Regions from separate parts of the Salinivibrio costicola subsp. alcaliphilus genome, predicted to be linked through region 2. Evidence: riboswitches for the same ligand, from Rfam matches in the RefSeq annotation. Region 2 holds a riboswitch; the other holds the start of a gene.

Region 1 (8,736 bases), on a different contig from region 2:
GCGGGTTCGAGTCCCGTCCACTCCGCCACTACTTAGAAACCCTAGCTGAAAAGCTGGGGTTTTTTGTTATTGGACGACCAGACAGATCGCTTTATAAATAAGCGATTAAACGTTTGACTAGTAATTGATGGTGGTAATTTGTCGCGAGATCGCTACAATAGGCAACTATCTACAGGGGTATAGCTCCAACTGGCAGAGCAGCGGATTCCAAATCCGCGTGTTGGGGGTTCGAATCCCTCTACCCCTGCCAAATATTAAAGCATCGACATTGTCGGTGCTTTTTTTATGTCTACTGTCTGTGGTAGTAACCACGCCTTTCTTCCCTTTTTCTTCCTCCTGTTTCTTGTTCACATGTCGCGGTATGATGAGTTTTTACCAATCGAAAGGAGCACCCAGTGGTAAGCATATTGTGGGTAGGGCTTGGTGGCGCATTAGGGGCGTCCTCGCGTTTTTTAGTTTCAGAGTGGAGCGTCGCGGTGTTTGGTCGAGGATTCCCGTACGGCACCCTAATGGTTAATGTGCTGGGCTCATTAGCAATGGGCGTCTTTTTAGCGGCGATGAGCCAAGAGCTAATTGCCCCGGTCCCTTGGCGTCAACTGATTGCGATTGGCTTTTTAGGGGCTTTTACCACCTTCTCGACGTTCTCTGTCGATACCTTGATGCTGTTCCAACATGGAGAAACGGTGAAAGCCTTGCTAAATGTTGGTTTGAATCTCGCCTTATGCCTCGGAGCGGCAGCGATGGGGGCTTGGCTGTTGGGACGTATTACCGGGTAATAGAAAACATCGCGTACGTCGCTTGTTGTTGCGGCGGTGATTTCTTATACTGGCATTGAACTTGTCGGAGTGCCAATTGGCTGAGACCACATAAAGTGGGATCCGTTGAACCTGATCTGGTTAAGACCAGCGAAGGGAACAAGAGATGCTTCAGATCACAGACGCAACTCGTCTGCCAGTTTGCTCACATCTCAAATTCAGCGTTTTCCGGCAAGCATTAATTCCCATAATGAACACCGGAGTAATGCTATGTCGACCCGTAAACAGGCCCGCCTTGAGGCCAAATCCTTTATCGATTCCCTTTCTGCGCAAACCTACCCCAACTCGGAAAAAGTCTATGTCGAGGGCTCGCGACCTGACATTCGCGTCGGGATGCGCGAGATCCATCTTTCCCCCACCTTTGTGGGCGGCAGCAAAGAAAAGCCTCAGTATGAAGACAATGAGTCCATTCGGGTTTATGACACATCAGGGCCTTATACCGACCCACAGAGTACTATCGATATTTACCAAGGCTTAGCGCCAGTGCGAAAAGCCTGGATCGATGAACGTGCCGATACGGAGTTTCTTGATGCGGTGAGCTCTGACTATGCCCAAACCCGCCTCAGTGATGAAACCTTGGATGAACTTCGCTTTAGTGCCTTACCATCTATCCGCCGCGCGAAACCTAATCAGTGTGTGACTCAACTGCATTACGCACGCCAAGGCATCATTACCCCAGAAATGGAATTTATCGCCATTCGCGAAAATATGGGGCGTCAGCAGTATCGTGAAGAGCAGCTGAACCGCCAGCATCCCGGGGAAAGCTTTGGTGCGGATTTGCCATCACAAATCACCCCCGAATTTGTGCGCCAAGAGCTCGCCGAAGGGCGGGCGATTATTCCGGCTAACATTAATCACCCAGAAGCGGAGCCGATGATCATCGGGCGTAACTTCCTGGTGAAAGTGAATGCCAATATTGGTAACTCAGCGGTGAGCTCCTCAATAGAGGAAGAAACTGAAAAATTGGTATGGTCGACTCGTTGGGGTGCGGATACGGTGATGGATTTATCGACGGGCCGCAATATTCACGAAACCCGCGAGTGGATTTTACGTAATAGCCCAGTCCCGATTGGCACTGTGCCTATGTATCAGGCGCTTGAGAAAGTGAACGGCATTGCCGAAGACCTGACCTGGGAAGTAATGCGCGATACCTTGATAGAGCAAGCCGAGCAAGGGGTCGACTACTTTACCATTCACGCTGGGGTGCGTTTGCACTATGTGCCCATGACCGCCAATCGCGTGACTGGGATTGTCTCGCGCGGTGGATCGATTATCGCCAAATGGTGCTTGGCGCATCATCAAGAAAGTTTCCTGTATACCCATTTTCGCGAAATCTGCGAAATCTGTGCCGCTTACGACGTGTCTTTGTCGTTGGGCGATGGGCTGCGTCCCGGCTCAGTGGCAGACGCGAACGACGAAGCGCAATTCAGTGAGCTACGTACCCTGGGCGAGCTCACCAAGGTGGCATGGGAATACGATGTGCAGGTGATGATTGAAGGCCCTGGCCACGTGCCCATGCATATGATCAAAGAGAACATGGACGAGCAGCTCACCCATTGCCATGAAGCGCCTTTCTATACTCTCGGCCCGCTAACCACCGACATTGCTCCCGGTTACGATCATATTACCTCCGGCATTGGTGCGGCGATGATTGGCTGGTTTGGGTGTGCGATGCTCTGTTATGTCACGCCCAAAGAACATCTGGGTCTGCCCAATAAGGAGGATGTTAAAATTGGGCTTATCACCTACAAGCTTTGCGCGCATGCTGCGGACTTAGCTAAAGGACACCCGGGGGCGCAGGTGCGTGATAACGCCATTTCTAAAGCGCGCTTTGAATTCCGCTGGGAAGACCAGTTCAATCTATCCCTTGATCCGTTCACGGCACGCGCCTATCACGATGAAACACTGCCTCAAGAGTCGGGCAAGGTCGCACATTTTTGCTCGATGTGTGGACCGAAGTTCTGCTCCATGAAAATCAGCCAGGAAGTCCGGGACTACGCCAAAGAAAACGGCTATGCCGCCGCGGGTCAAGCGATTGATGTCGCTATGCTGGAAGACCCGTTAGCAGGCATGCAGCAAAAATCGCAAGAATTCCGAGAAAAGGGCAGTGAGCTCTACCTGCAAAAATCCCATCTTCAGCCACAACACGGTACTGAGGTGGAAGACAGCGACAAGGTGGGATCATGAGTTTGACTCCGTTTGCGCCTATGTCTGAAGGCGTAGGCCCATTATATCCGGTGGTGGACGATGTGGATTTGCTCGAACGCTTACTTTGTTTGGGGGTGAAAACTGTGCAACTGCGCGTGAAGCAGCCAGCGCATCCACAATTGGCGGATTGGATACAGCGCGCGGTGGCATTGGGTCGCGCGCACCATGCGCAGGTGTTTATCAACGATCACTGGCAGCTCGCGCTTGAAGCTGGCGCCTATGGCGTCCATCTAGGGCAACAAGACTTACGTGAGGCGGATCTTGACCGGCTTGCGCGGCAAGGGCTGCGTCTCGGTGTGTCGACGCGCAGTCCAGAACAGCTCGCTGCAGCGGTTGAACTCACGCCAAGCTATCTCGCCATCGGCCATATTTTTCCCACCACCACCAAACAGCTCGCCGAACCACCGCAAGGTATTTCAGCGTTAGCGCAGCAGGTGGCGACTGTGGAGGGCCGCTTCCCGACGGTGGCGATTGGCGGTATTGATCTCGACCGAGCTCCCGAAGTCTGGCGCACCGGCGTGGACGCCATTGCGGTAGTCCGCGCCGTGACGCAAGCGCCCGATTTAGCGGCGCGCATTGACGCGTTTAATCGCTGTCTGAATCCATCCAGACAGCAAGGAGAGTGTGATGCTATCGGACAGTGAATACCTGCGTTATAGCCGGCAAATTATGCTGCCAGAGGTCGGAGAGTGCGGGCAGCAGGCACTTAAAAAGGCGCACGTGTTGATGGTCGGTGCCGGTGGGCTTGGAACCACCGCGGGTCTCTATCTTGCAGGCGCTGGCGTGGGACAGTTAGCGATTGCTGACTCGGACCACATTGAGCTATCCAATTTGGCGCGTCAGGTGGCTTATCGGGAGGCGCAAATCGGCACCGGTAAAGCCGCAGCGCTAGCTGCTAACTTGGGCGCGCTGAACCCACATTGCCAGTGCCGGGCCATCAATGCCTATCTCGAGGATGAGCGCCTGGCGCTCGAAGTGGCGATGGCGGATGTGGTGCTTGATTGCAGTGATAATCTCGCCACTCGTCATGCGGTCAACCAAGTCTGTGTAGAGACTGGCACGCCGTTGGTGAGCGCGGCCGCGATTGGCTGGCAAGGCCAGTTATTGGTTTATCAACCGCATAGTGCATGTTATGCGTGCGCCTTTGCAGACGTGACGCCCTCTGAACCCACACGCTGCGCTGAAGCTGGGGTAATGGGACCTGTGGTCGGCATGATGGCCACTGCGCAAGCGCTTGAAGGGATAAAATTATTATTAGGGCAGGCGGTCGGTACCAATCGCTTGTCACGACTGGATGGACAAACCATGACATGGCAGCACTTTTCGCTGCCTGTTCATCCGCACTGTGCGGTTTGTCAGCCAACGCGGGAGGTAAGTGATGCAGTTAATCATTAATGACGCACCCACAGAGGTCAATGCCACGACCGTCACGCAATTGATTGAGGAGATGAAGGTGCCGGCCGAATCAGTCGCGGTCGCGCTAAATCAGACCATTATTGCGCGCGATGCTTGGTCATCCACGTCACTTGCCGCTGGCGATAGCTTGGCGGTCTTTCAAGCGATTGCCGGAGGATAATTATGTTAACCATTGCGGATACGACGTTTTCATCTCGGCTGTTAACTGGCACGGGCAAGTTTGCCAGTCGCAAGATCATGGCCGAATCACTGGCGGCCAGTGGTACTGAGCTGGTCACCATGGCGCTAAGGCGAGTCGATGTGCATGCCACACAAGACGATATTTTAACCCCGCTGCGTGAGCTCGGTGTGCGCCTGCTGCCCAATACCTCGGGGGCGAAAAATGCGCAAGAAGCGATGTTTGCCGCGCGTCTTGCTCGAGAAGCATTAGGAACACATTGGGTAAAGCTGGAAATTCACCCCGACCCTAAGTATCTGATGCCTGATCCGATTGAAACCCTTCAAGCGGCGAAAACGCTTGTGGATGAGGGGTTTGTGGTGCTGCCATATTGTCATGCCGATCCTGTGCTGTGTAAGCGTTTGGAAGAGGTGGGGTGCGCGGCGGTGATGCCCCTTGGCTCACCGATTGGCTCCAACCAAGGACTGGCTTCAATGGCGTTTCTCGACATCATTATTGAGCAAGCTCGCGTGCCGGTGATCATTGATGCCGGCATTGGTGCACCGTCAGATGCGGCGTTAGCGATGGAGCGCGGTGCTGATGCAGTTTTGGTGAACACCGCCATTGCCACGGCTGGCGATCCGATTGCCATGGGCGCAGCGTTTAAACAAGCGGTTGAAGCAGGACGCTGTGCGTATCGCGCTGGACTTGCGGGCACACACAATCACGCCCACGCGTCTAGCCCCTTAACCGCGTTTCTTGACGCTAAGGAGGCGTGATGAGTTTTTCTGAGCGGTGGGCAGCACTCGATTGGGATCATCATCGCCTTTCGATTTACAGCAAAACTCGCCAAGATGTCGAGCGGGCGCTGGCCAAGTCCTCGCGCAATGTGGACGATTTCGCTGCCCTGATCAGCCCAGCCGCTGAAGGGTATCTCGAGGCCATGGCTCAGCAATCTGCGGCCCTGACGCGGCAGCGGTTTGGCTACACCATGGGGTTCTATATTCCCCTGTATCTCTCCAATTTGTGCGCCAACGTGTGTACCTATTGCGGTTTTTCTATGGAAAACCGAATCAAACGGCGCACGTTGGATGAAGCTGAGATCGCCGCCGAGTGTGAAGCGATCAAAAAAATGGGCTTTGACAGTGTGCTCTTGGTGACCGGTGAGCATGAAACCAAGGTGGGACTCGAGTATTTTCTCCGCGCTTTACCGGTGGTGAAGCAATACTTTCATCATGTGGCGATGGAGGTGCAGCCGCTGGATACCGAGGCGTATCGTGCCTTGGTGGCACAGGGTGTGGATGCGGTGATGGTGTACCAAGAAACCTACCACGCTCCAACCTACGGGGAACACCACAAGCGGGGGAATAAAACCGACTTTCACTACCGGCTGCAAACCCCAGATAGGTTGGCACAAGCAGGGGTTGATAAGATCGGTCTCGGCGCTTTGATTGGCCTTGAGGACTGGCGCACCGACAGCTTTTTTACCGCCCAGCATCTGGATTATTTGGAAAAGCAATACTGGCAAAGCCGCTATTCGCTATCTTTTCCGCGCTTACGCCCTTGCGCGGGCGCCTTACAGCCGAAATCGGTGATGACGGATAAGCAGCTGGTTCAGCTGATTTGTGCCTATCGGTTGTGGAATCCGCAGGTGGAGCTGTCGCTATCGACACGTGAGTCACCGCACTTTCGCGACAATGTGTTACCGCTTGGGGTCACGAGCTTATCCGCGGCGTCAAAAACCCAACCGGGCGGCTACGCGAACCCGGAGCCACAATTGGAGCAGTTTGCTATCAGTGATGAGCGCAGCGCGGCAGAGGTAGCCGCCAGCGTTCGTGCGCTCGGTTTTGAGGTGGTATGGAAAGATTGGGATAACATCTACGATATCGCGCGTCAGGCGCAAATGGCTTCACAAACGGCAGCGGGTTAGCGACAATGCGGGCATGAAACGTATTACTGTATATGTGGGCCCGCGCTGTCCTCACTGTGAGGCGGCCAAAGCTTACTTGGATAAAAAAGGGCTGCGTTATCGTGTCGTCGATACGGCCACGCCCAAAGGCAAGAAGCTGCTGGCGGCAACAGGCTCGCGGGGTGTCCCGGTGATTTGCATTGGCGATACCACCTTGCGCGGCTTTTCGCCCAAAGCGGTCGAGAAAGCCCTGAAAGGGGAATAAAAAAAGCGTCCAATCGGACGCTTTTTGTTTTTCTCACTCGGTGAAGACACGACTTAACGGCTTAGCGGCACGGTCGCTTGTTTTAACCAAGCTTGGTCTTGATCATCGAGGTGCGGGCTGACTTCATCCCACACGGTTTGATGATAGCGATTCCACCACTGGATTTCCGCCTCGCTGAGCAAGCTCACGTCGACCAAACGACGATCGATCGGTGCACGCGTGAGTGAGGCAAACCCGAGCATCGTCATGTCACCCTCGGTGGGCTTTTCTTCAATCAACTCGAGGTTTTCAATCCGGATCCCAAACGCGTCGGCGCGATAGTAGCCCGGCTCGTTTGACACCACCATGCCTGGCAATAGCGCGACGCTATTGGGCGCTTTGGAAATGCGCTGTGGCCCTTCGTGCACATCCAAGAAATGCCCGACACCGTGACCGGTGCCATGGTCAAAATCATAGCCGTGTTGCCACAAATACTGGCGTGCTAAGGCATCAAGCTGGCTGCCTGAGGTGCCTTTCGGGAACAGCGCGGTGGCCAGCGCAATATGCCCTTTAAGCACCAGCGTAAAGGCCTTTTTGATCTCAGCGCTGCATTCGCCCACCGGCACGGTACGGGTAATGTCGGTGGTGCCGTCATAGTATTGGCCGCCTGAGTCGACCAAGTAGACGTTGTTGCTCTCAATCACGCTCGGTTTGGGCTGATTGTTGTGGTTATAGTGACACATGGCCGCATTGCCACCGGCGGCGGAAATGGTATCAAAGCTTAAGTCGACCAGTTGATCGTCTTGTTGGCGGAATTGATACAGGGTGTCTGCGAGCACAGCTTCATCAGGGCGTTCACCGGCGTCGACTTGACGGTCAAACCACGCCAAGAAGCGGGTTACGGCGACACCATCGCGCACGTGACAGGCTTGCATACCGGCGATTTCTTGCGGGTTCTTGGCCGCTTTTTCAAGCGCACATGGGTCTTGCGCTTCCACCACGGTGACTTGCGCTTGTTGGAGCGTGTCCAGTGTCCACGCATTGGCACCGTTTGGGTCGACCAATACACGTTGACCACTCAGTGCTTGCAGGGCATCAACTAGGCTGTCTGGGTGCGCGACGCTTACGCCTTGGCCCACGTGTGCATCAAAGCCTTCGGGCAGACGCGCGGGGTCGATAAATACGGTCACGTCACCGGATTGCTTGATAATCGCTTGGGTCAGCACCACCGGCAAACGTGGGATGTCGCGACCACGGATATTGAGCAGCCAACAAACTGCATCCGGTTGGGTGAGTACCGCGGCATCAAGACTCTGATCGGCTAGCTGCTGGCCAATGGTTTGACGTTTATCCAAGCTGGCGCGGCCGGTTTTCTCTTCGCCCAGTAAAATGGCAGGGCTATTAAGCGGGGCGGGGCGATCGTCCCACAAGCTTTCAATCGGGTTTTGCTCAACACTCACCAGTGTCAAAGCCCCATCCAACGCGCGTTGGGTACGTTTGTACCAAGCAGCGCTATGCATGCGAGCGTCGATAGCCAGCTTGGCACCTTTTGGCAATTGTTGCTGGGCCCATTGCACCGGTGGCTCATCAATCAGGTGGCAGTAGTCAAACAGGCCGGCGGGGACTTGCTTACGGACTTGAACCACATAGCGGCCATCAACAAAAATCGCTGCCTTGTCGCGGGTGATCACCGCCGCCCCTGCGGAGCCGGTAAAGCCGGTTGCCCAGTGGAGGCGTTCGTTGTGCTCGGGCACATACTCACCGAGATATTCGTCTTCGTGGGGGATGAGTAGGGCGTCATAATCGTGTTGAGCTAGCCAGTGTCTTAGCTGCTCAACACGCTTGGTAAGGGTCGCGTCCATTATTCTTCCTTCTTTGTATGGGGTGAACTTGCCATGTTCGGCCACGCGTAAAAAACCAGTGGATTAGACCCTAGCGCGATGGGCGATAGGCTGCAATTTTGCCGGGCTAAACTGCTGACAGCGCG
Region 2 (8,736 bases):
ATATCTTCAGGATAAAGATTTTGTACCGCTTTTTGTTCGCTCGAGCTTGTGCGTCCCATCATGCCCGCCACCCGCATGGCAGTTTGATACTGGCTCGGTAACGCCATAGGGTGCATGTGCAGATGCCGGCTAGGGAAGCCACTGATGGCAGCCCGCGTGTTACGGAACAAAACGCGCCCGGTACCGTGGCGATCCATTAAATCATCAATCAGCTGTTGGCGAGCGGTGTGCTTGGTTGCATCATCATCGCTATCAATAGCGCTGAAGCGTTCATCAAGCTCGTCACTTTGCAATAGCGCCCGAATGCTACGTTGGGCATTATCACTTAACGGGGCATCGGCAAGTAGCGCTTCAACCGCCTCGGCGACAGGGGCATATTGTTCGGCTTCTTCAACAAAGGCGTCATAATCATAAAAACGATCAGGGTCGAGCAGGCGTAAACGCGCAAAATGACTTTGCTGACCTAACTGCTCAGGGGTCGCGGTGAGTAACAACACCCCAGGGGTATGCTCAGCAATGCTTTCGATAATCTGATATTCACGGCTCGGTGCCGTTGGTGTCCAGGTTAAATGGTGTGCTTCGTCCACCACCAATAAGTCCCAATGGGTGTCACAGACTTGCTCGACGCGACGCCGGTTTTTGCGTAAAAACTCCAGTGAACATAACACCAGTTGCTGGGTATCAAATGGGTTGGGTGAGTCAGCAAAGGCCTCGACACAGCGCTCTTCGTCAAAAATAGAGAAGTGCAGATTAAAGCGGCGCATCATCTCGACCAACCACTGATGCTGCAAGGTTTCTGGAACCACGATCAGTACCCGCTCGGCTTGGCCTGCAAGCACTTGCTGGTGAATGATCATGCCCGCTTCAATGGTTTTCCCTAAGCCGACTTCATCCGCGAGCAAAACCCGCGGTGCGTGACGACGACCCACCTCATGGGCAATGTAAAGTTGATGAGGAATTAATCCAGCACGCATCCCCGTCAACCCCCGTAGAGGGCTACGCAACTGCTGATGCTGATTGGTTAACGCCCGATAACGCAACGCAAAACGATCCATGCGGTCAAGTTGACCGGCAAAGAGTTTGTCTTGCGGCTTGTTAAAGCGGATCTGATGGCTGAGTAAGATTTCACGCAGCGAGACTTCGTCTTCCTCGGTGTCTTCGCGATAGCCGTAATAGGTCAACACCCCGTCGTTTTCTTCAACGCGCGAGACGGTCATGGTCCAGCCCTCGTGACTTTCTACCTCATCGCCGGGGTTGAACATCACCCGAGTCACGGGCGCATCATGGCTGGCGTACAGCCGTGTTTCATCACTAGCAGGAAACATTAGGGTCACGGTACGGCCATCAACGGACACCACAGTGCCCAGTCCAAGATCATGCTCCGTATCACTGATCCAACGTTGTCCAAGCGCAAATGACATAAGGGAAAACCTCTGAATTAACTCGATTGTCGAAAGACTCGGTGCCGCGCAAACGCAACCCGATTAAATAGTGTGTTATTCAGTGTGGCACTGAAAAAATTGGTCGCCAATAGTACTCGAACTTGTGAGGAGGGTCACGATGAAACTCCATCAATCGCGGCAAAGATCGTCTTGACATACAAACGTCATCAACGCGCGGCAAAGATGAAAACGTGAACTGGCACAATCAAACAAGTTGGGCGATGCGCAACGGCCAGGTCTATGCTTACTTTAAGCGCTGTCATCGACAGTGAATTGCCGACACAGGAGGTGCCTATGGGCGACGCCGACCGGAAGCTGTTTGTATTAGACACTAACATTCTCCTCCACGAACCTTTCGCCATCTATTCCTTCCAAGAACACGATGTCGTGATTCCTATGACCGTCCTCGAAGAGCTTGACCGTATTAAAGATAGCAAGCGTGATGTCTCTCGGGATGCCCGTGTGGCGATTCGTGCCTTGGAAGATATCTTTAAAGAAGCCACACCCGATGAAATTGGCGAGGGTATTGTGGTTGGTAAAGGCGATGCGACGGGTACCGTCTCCATTCTGGCTGATTTTGAGATTAAAGAAACGGTCCATGCCTTTGCCGATAAAGCGGGCGATAATCGCATTTTAAATGCGGTGTTATACCTTCAAACCAAACGCTCACCGCGCAAAGTCGTGCTGGTGACCAAAGATATCAATATGCGCCTGCGCGCCAAAGGGGCGGGGGTGATGTATGTCGAGGATTACCGTACCGACCAACTGATTGATGATGTTCGGTTGCTCACCAAAGGCTTCCATCAATGTGCGGGCAGTTTTTGGGATAAAGTGGGGCAATGCGACAGCCAGGCCTATGGCTCCGAAACACGCCACACATTACCGGCTGAGCTATTAGAAACGCCTTTTGTGAACCAGTACTTATTGGATGAAAGTGACGACTTCGCCGCACGAGTACAAGCCATTGATGGTGATAAAGCGATCATCAAAGATCTCAGTCGAGAGCGATTAATGCACCGTGCTGCTTGGGATGTTAAACCGAAAAATATCTACCAAGGCATGGCAATGGATGCGTTGCTTGATCCCACGATTGATCTAACCATTCTGACAGGGCCTGCAGGCTGTGGGAAAACGATTTTAGCCATGGCTGCGGCATTAGAGTTAGTGGTAGAAAAGGGCATGTACGATAAGATTATCGTTACCCGTAATACGCCAGATATTGGCGAGTCGATTGGTTTTCTCCCCGGGACAGAAGAAGAGAAAATGCTGCCATGGCTCGGCGCAGTGACCGATACCCTCGAAGCGTTACACATGAATGATGAATGCACTGACGGTTCGATGCGCTACATTATGGAAAAAGCGAATCTGCAGTTTAAATCGATTAACTTTATGCGCGGACGCTCGATTCAAAACGCGTTTGTGATTTTGGATGAGTGCCAAAACCTGACCGCCTCTCAGCTTAAAACCATTATCACCCGTTGTGGGGAGGGGACTAAGTTAGTGTGCTCGGGGAACTTAGCGCAAATCGACTCTTCCTATTTGACACCTGTAACATCCGGACTGACTTACATTGTCGAGCGGTTTAAAAACTTTGAAGGCAGTGCGTGTGTGTACCTCAATGGTGTGGTGCGAAGCCGGCTGGCTGAGTTTGCCGAAGAGAACCTTTAACCATCAAGGTGGCGGCCTCTATGCCGCCACTGATGGGGTTACGCCGTGACACCGATATAATCACGCATGATGGCTGGCGGTGTTTTGAGCGTATCAACCGGATCGTGAAGCTGGATTCGGCCATTATCGAGATAGATAAATTGATTGGCGATCGCTTGTGCATCGTCTGGATGGTGAGTGACCATCACCACCGTCGTGCCTTGTTCTTGAGCGGTACGTTTGACCAAGGCTAACATGTCTTGTTTTAGCGCCGGATCAAGTGCCGAAAAGGGTTCATCGAGCAGTAATAAAGGCTGGTTGCGTGCGATGCTTCTCCCCAAGGCGATGCGTTGGCGTTGGCCGCCCGATAGTTGGCTGGGTAGACGAGATAAATAATCGGTCAACCCTACTGCGTGTGCAGCATGGCGCACGGCCTCTTGCTGTGTGGCCGTGAGTTTAAGCGAGGGAGACAAGCCAATTGCCATGTTGTCGAATACTGACAAATGGGTAAATACGTTGTGCTCTTGAAACAAGATAGACAGTGGCCGCTGGTGGGCGGGCGTCGTGGTGACAGGCTTGCCATCAATGGTGATCTCGCCACTATCTGGCGCGATCAGCCCAGCAATCAGTGATAATAAGGTGCTTTTGCCTGCACCGCTGGGCCCGAGCACAGCCACAATCTCTCCAGGGGCTATTTGGGCATCAAAGATCATCCAATCTTGCTGGTAACGATAGTGGACATTGGAAAGCGTCAGCATGCGTGTCTCCATTGGATCAGACGAGTGATTAGGGCATAGCAACCCAAACTGGTAAGCAGTAATAGCATGGCAGCGGCAGCGCCTGCGTCCATTTGGTAGCTCCCCATCAAGCGAAACAAATAGAGCGGCAGGGTTTGAAAATTTTGGCTACCAAAAAGTGCGATCGCACTAAGATCGCCCATCGATAACACAAAACTCACCGCCACGCCGCGCGCGATCGGGGCGCGTAAACACTGCCATTCGATAAGACGTAGACGGTTGACACCTTTTAGCCCCAAGGTAGCGCAAAGATTGTGATAGGACTGGGCAAGTTGATAGGCGGGCGCGCTCAGTACTTTTATTAAATAGGGCAACGCCATCAGGGCGTTCACGGCCATCACCAACCACAGCGCCAAGCTGAATACATCGCTAAACTGGCGAAACAGTAAAAAAAGCCCGGTACTGAGGACAATACTGGGTACCACTAAAATCATCGCCCCTAACGTTTCAATGCCATTCGCTTGTTTCTTACGCCCGTTCAAGCGCCAATGACGACTGGCTAAGATGACAGAGGTGGCCAACACGAAGGCCAAGACGATTGCTCCGGTAGCGATAAGCAGTGAATGCATGGTGGCTTGCCATAATGCCGTGTCGCTCAGCACAATTAACGCGCTAGGGTTAAGGCCACGCGCGATCACAACCCCGAGAGGTGGTAGAACCAACAATAAAGTCAGCGCAATCCAGAGACTGTCCCAACACTTCGCCGTGCGACTATCGAGTGCCGATGGAAGCGGTTGCACTTCGCTGGGGGTGTTGGCAATCGGCCGAGTCAGTGTTTGCACAATAAAAGCAAAGGTGCCGCACAAGAGCATTTGCCACAGCGCCAGAGCGGCACCGGTTTGTAAGTCAAAATCAAAATGAATGGCTTGATAGATAGCCAATTCAATGGTGGTCGCTTTGGGGCCACCGCCTAATGCCATCACGGTGGCGAAGCTGGTGAAACACAACATGAATACCAGTCCGACGACATGGGGTAGACTTTGCCGCAGATAAGGCCATTCAAGGTGGCGAAAACGTTGCCAGCCTCTTAGACCAAGCTGGGTTGCCAGGCGCCTTTGATCCGCCGGGATCCCTTCCAAGGCCTGCACCATCAATTGGGCCGAAAAAGGCAGGTTAAAGAAAACATGCGCAAGCAAAATGCCGCTTAAGCCATAGAGAGAAAATGGCATCGCAGCATCAAAGTACGCGAAGGCTTGTGCAATCCAACCGCTACGGCCGTAGATGGCAACCAATCCAAACACGCCCACCAATACCGGCAGCACCAGGGTCATGGCAAACAGTTTGAGTAGCCAAGCTTTCCCTGGAAATTGTCGCCGAGCCAGCGCATGGGCCACAGGAATGGCGAGCCCAACGCTGAGCACCACAGATAAGGTAGCCTGCTTAAAGCTAAACAGCGTGACATGGCGCAGATAGGCATCTTGCCACAGGGCGGACAGCTTCAAGTCTTGACTGTGTAAGAACAGCGCCCAGAGTGCGCTGCCAATTAATAACACGACCAAGCTGGCCGCGAGACTGCCCGGCCAGGTTCGAGAAGGGTTGAGCATCGACGTTATTCAACCAAAGCGGTTTGCCAATCGCGCACCCATTGCTGACGGTTACCCATCACTTCATCGGGCTGGTACAACAGGCTCTCTTCTGGTTTGTTCAGCGTATAGAAGGCGTCAGGCAAGCTAACATCGGTGACCGGGTACATCCACTGCGTGGTTGGGATCACAGACTGTGCTGTGTCACTGAGCATAAATTGTAGAAACGCATCGGCGCGTTCTGGTTGGTCGGTATAAGCAGACTTCGCCGCCACTTCAATTTGCATATAATGGCCTTCTTCAAACATGGCGGCGGCAAAGCGGTCATCATCGTCAGCGACCAGGTGATAGGCGGGCGAAGAGGTGTATGAAAGCACCATATCTGCCTCTTTGTTGAGGAACATGTTGTACGCTTCGGTCCAGCCTTTGGTCACGGTAATAGTGTTGTCGGCAAGATCGCGCCATGCCTGCTGGCTTTGATCGCCGTATACTTTTTGGATCCACAGCATCAAGCCTTGGCCAACTGTTGACACGCGTGGATCTTGGTAAATCACACTGATATCGTCACGCTCCTCAATCAAAGCCTTCAAGCTTTTGGGTGGGTCGAGCAAACGCGTGGTGTCATACACAAAGGCAAAGTAGCCGTAATCGTAGGGGATAAAGTAGGGATTATCCCAACCGCCGGGTACCTGTAGGCGCTCCGTATTCACCGCGTGCTCGGCGACAATGCCGCTGCGCTCAGCTTCTTTCATCAAGTTAGTATCCATACCGAGTACAATATCAGCCTTGGTAGTATTGCCTTCGATACGTAAGCGATTAAGCAGAGCAGCACCGTCACTAAGAGACACAAACTCTAATTGGCAGTCACAGCGTTTTTCAAATTCGGCTTTGATTTTTGGCCCTGCGCCCCAATCGGCGATAAAAGAATCATAGGTATAGACCGTTAGAGGGTCGGCGGCACGGGCGCTGAGTGATAACAGCGATAAAGAAACCAGAGTGAGAACAGAGGTAATAACTTTCACAGCACGCTCCTAAGTTGGGCGTGGGTGTTGAGGCAAGTTGATGGCAACATCAAGTCTCAATCCCTACGCCAGTGTTAGCTGGATCAGGTTCGATGGGTTTAGCGCCGCGCGCAATCTCAGCCATGAGGCTCCCCAATGAGTACGGTGCTATTGTACTGATTGGCTTAGTGTTCACCAAGCCTTTTAGTCCGCGAGTTGGTTAAGCGTCCAGTCGTAGTCATAATCCAAGCGTGCATCCTTGGGAAGCTTGATGTCTCTATATTGATTGATATGGGTGATCACCCCTTGTTCACTGCCGCCAAAGTCAGTCTCAAACCACTCATAGATAGAAGAAAGCTGCCACTGATTACCCTGCTGACTCACGCCTTTATCACTATTAATAAAGGTGTAGGCAGCTTGTTCTAATTGCGCATCCAAGGTGTCGGCTTGAAAGGCTTGCGGTTGCAGGTTAGGACAGCCAAGGCTGGCACAATTGACCGCATAGTGGGTACGCGGATCTTGCCATAGCGGACGCAAAATACGGTGTTCGATATCATTGAGCGTGAGGGCTTCGCCCGCCACCGTCACTACGTCATCATCCCACGGACCAAAGCTAAAGAGTCCACCGAGTTTGGTGATAGAACTGACTGGATAGGCGTCCAAAATCAGCGTCACCGTGACCGCATTGTAAAGGTTGACCCAGTAAGCATATTGTTCGTCTTTGCTCAGGGTGCGCGGATCGCGCTTGGTAAGCATGCCAATGTAATGATCGAGGGTCGCTTTATCGGCCTCGGTGACGGCTGCGTAGTTAAATAAGGTGTGCTGCCCCTGAGGCTGTAAATACTTATCGAGTAATACTTGCCAACTGTGATGCGTGAAGGTGGCTTGGCTGTCAGGATTATGTGCATCCCACATTGCCCAGTAGTCCGCTTTGGGCGCGGCTTGACTGATGAGCGGAAACACTAGCCCGAACAGAAGTATCAAATGTTTTTGCATTGTCAGTCCTTAATGCGATCAAACCTTCTTTGAGACTAGACCAAGCGAGTCAGCGGTTGGTTTCATTGAGGATAGAAAAATGGGAAGGAACGCCAATAAATGCGGAATAATCAGCACTTATTGGCGAGAGATGAGTGGATGGTATTACACCAAAAAAATCAGGTATTTGCTGCTCAAAGCGCGAAATTTCCGCTTCGTGCTGTAACGTCAGCCCGATACTATCCAAACCTTCGAGTAAGCAATGATGGCGAAAATCATCCATCTGGAAGCTAAAGCAGTGTTCACCGGCACGGATGGTTTGGGCGGGCAAATCTAGCGTTACCGTCGCACCTTCATTTTCGGCCACATACGTAAATAAAGCATCGATTTGGCCTTCTTCAAGGGTCACCGGCACCATTTGGTTATTAATGCAGTTGCCATAGAAAATATCGGCAAAACTGGGGGCGATAATCACTTTAAAACCGTAATCATCCAGCGCCCAAGGAGCATGTTCGCGTGACGAGCCACAGCCAAAGTTTTCGCGGGTGAGTAACACGCTCGCCCCTTGGTAGCGCGCTTGATTGAGCACAAACTCGGGGTTCGGCTGTTTGCCCGCATCGTCTAAAAAGCGCCAATCGTGAAACAGGTGCTGGCCGAATCCGGTGCGGGTGACTTTTTGCAAAAACTGTTTGGGGATGATCGCATCGGTGTCGACGTTTGCCGCATCCAATGGGGCAACAATGCCGGTATGAGTGTGTATGCCTGACATAAGGCCTCCTTATAATTGGTTAACGTCAACAAAGTGACCGGCAATGGCGGCGGCAGCGGCCATGGCTGGGCTGACCAAGTGGGTACGGCCTTCACGGCCTTGGCGGCCTTCAAAGTTACGGTTGCTGGTCGATGCACAGCGCTCTTTGGGGCCTAAGCGATCGTTGTTCATCGCCAAGCACATTGAGCAGCCGGGTAAGCGCCACTCAAAGCCCGCCTCGCGGAAAATCACATCCAGCCCTTCTTGCTCTGCTTGGGCACGCACTTGCTCTGAGCCTGGCACCACCATGGCATGGACGCTATCTGCGACGTGTCGACCTTTGGCGACCGCCGCGGCTGCGCGCATGTCCTCAATTCGAGAGTTGGTGCATGAGCCAATAAAGACTTTATCAATTTGGATATCTGTTATGGCTTGGCCTGCGGTTAGCCCCATGTATTTCAGTGCGCGTTCCGCCGAGTGGCGCGCGATCGGATCTGCCATGTGCTCAGGGGCCGGCACGCTATCGTGCACACTAACCACTTGGCCGGGGTTGGTCCCCCAGGTGACCTGATGATGAATTTGACTGCCATCGAGTGTCACGAC

What was found. Region 2 has a riboswitch for thiamine pyrophosphate ahead of thiB (thiamine ABC transporter substrate binding subunit). Riboswitches for the same ligand answer to the same signal wherever they lie in the genome.
Region 1: it holds a riboswitch for thiamine pyrophosphate, as region 2 does, so the genes downstream of both, thiC (phosphomethylpyrimidine synthase ThiC) here and thiB (thiamine ABC transporter substrate binding subunit) in region 2, are expected to answer to the same signal.

The regions. Positions count from the first base shown of each region.
Region 1 is NZ_MUFR01000025.1:34-8,769, forward strand. Features, by position in the region: tRNA gene BZJ21_RS09735 (tRNA-Trp) at 174-250, shown strand; gene crcB (fluoride efflux transporter CrcB) at 396-776, shown strand; TPP riboswitch at 832-931, shown strand; gene thiC (phosphomethylpyrimidine synthase ThiC) at 1,026-3,002, shown strand; gene thiE (thiamine phosphate synthase) at 2,999-3,667, shown strand; gene BZJ21_RS09755 (HesA/MoeB/ThiF family protein) at 3,651-4,418, shown strand; gene thiS (sulfur carrier protein ThiS) at 4,402-4,599, shown strand; gene BZJ21_RS09765 (thiazole synthase) at 4,602-5,375, shown strand; gene thiH (2-iminoacetate synthase ThiH) at 5,375-6,526, shown strand; gene BZJ21_RS09775 (glutaredoxin family protein) at 6,540-6,770, shown strand; gene BZJ21_RS09780 (aminopeptidase P family protein) at 6,824-8,611, opposite strand; gene BZJ21_RS09785 (LysR family transcriptional regulator) at 8,675-8,736, opposite strand, start outside.
Region 2 is NZ_MUFR01000009.1:26,112-34,847, forward strand. Features, by position in the region: gene rapA (RNA polymerase-associated protein RapA) at 1-1,421, opposite strand, end outside; gene BZJ21_RS04545 (PhoH family protein) at 1,737-3,110, shown strand; gene thiQ (thiamine ABC transporter ATP-binding protein) at 3,149-3,847, opposite strand; gene thiP (thiamine/thiamine pyrophosphate ABC transporter permease) at 3,841-5,430, opposite strand; gene thiB (thiamine ABC transporter substrate binding subunit) at 5,436-6,422, opposite strand; TPP riboswitch at 6,475-6,576, opposite strand; gene BZJ21_RS04565 (DUF547 domain-containing protein) at 6,615-7,406, opposite strand; partial or broken gene leuD (3-isopropylmalate dehydratase small subunit) at 7,561-8,154, opposite strand; gene leuC (3-isopropylmalate dehydratase large subunit) at 8,164-8,736, opposite strand, start outside.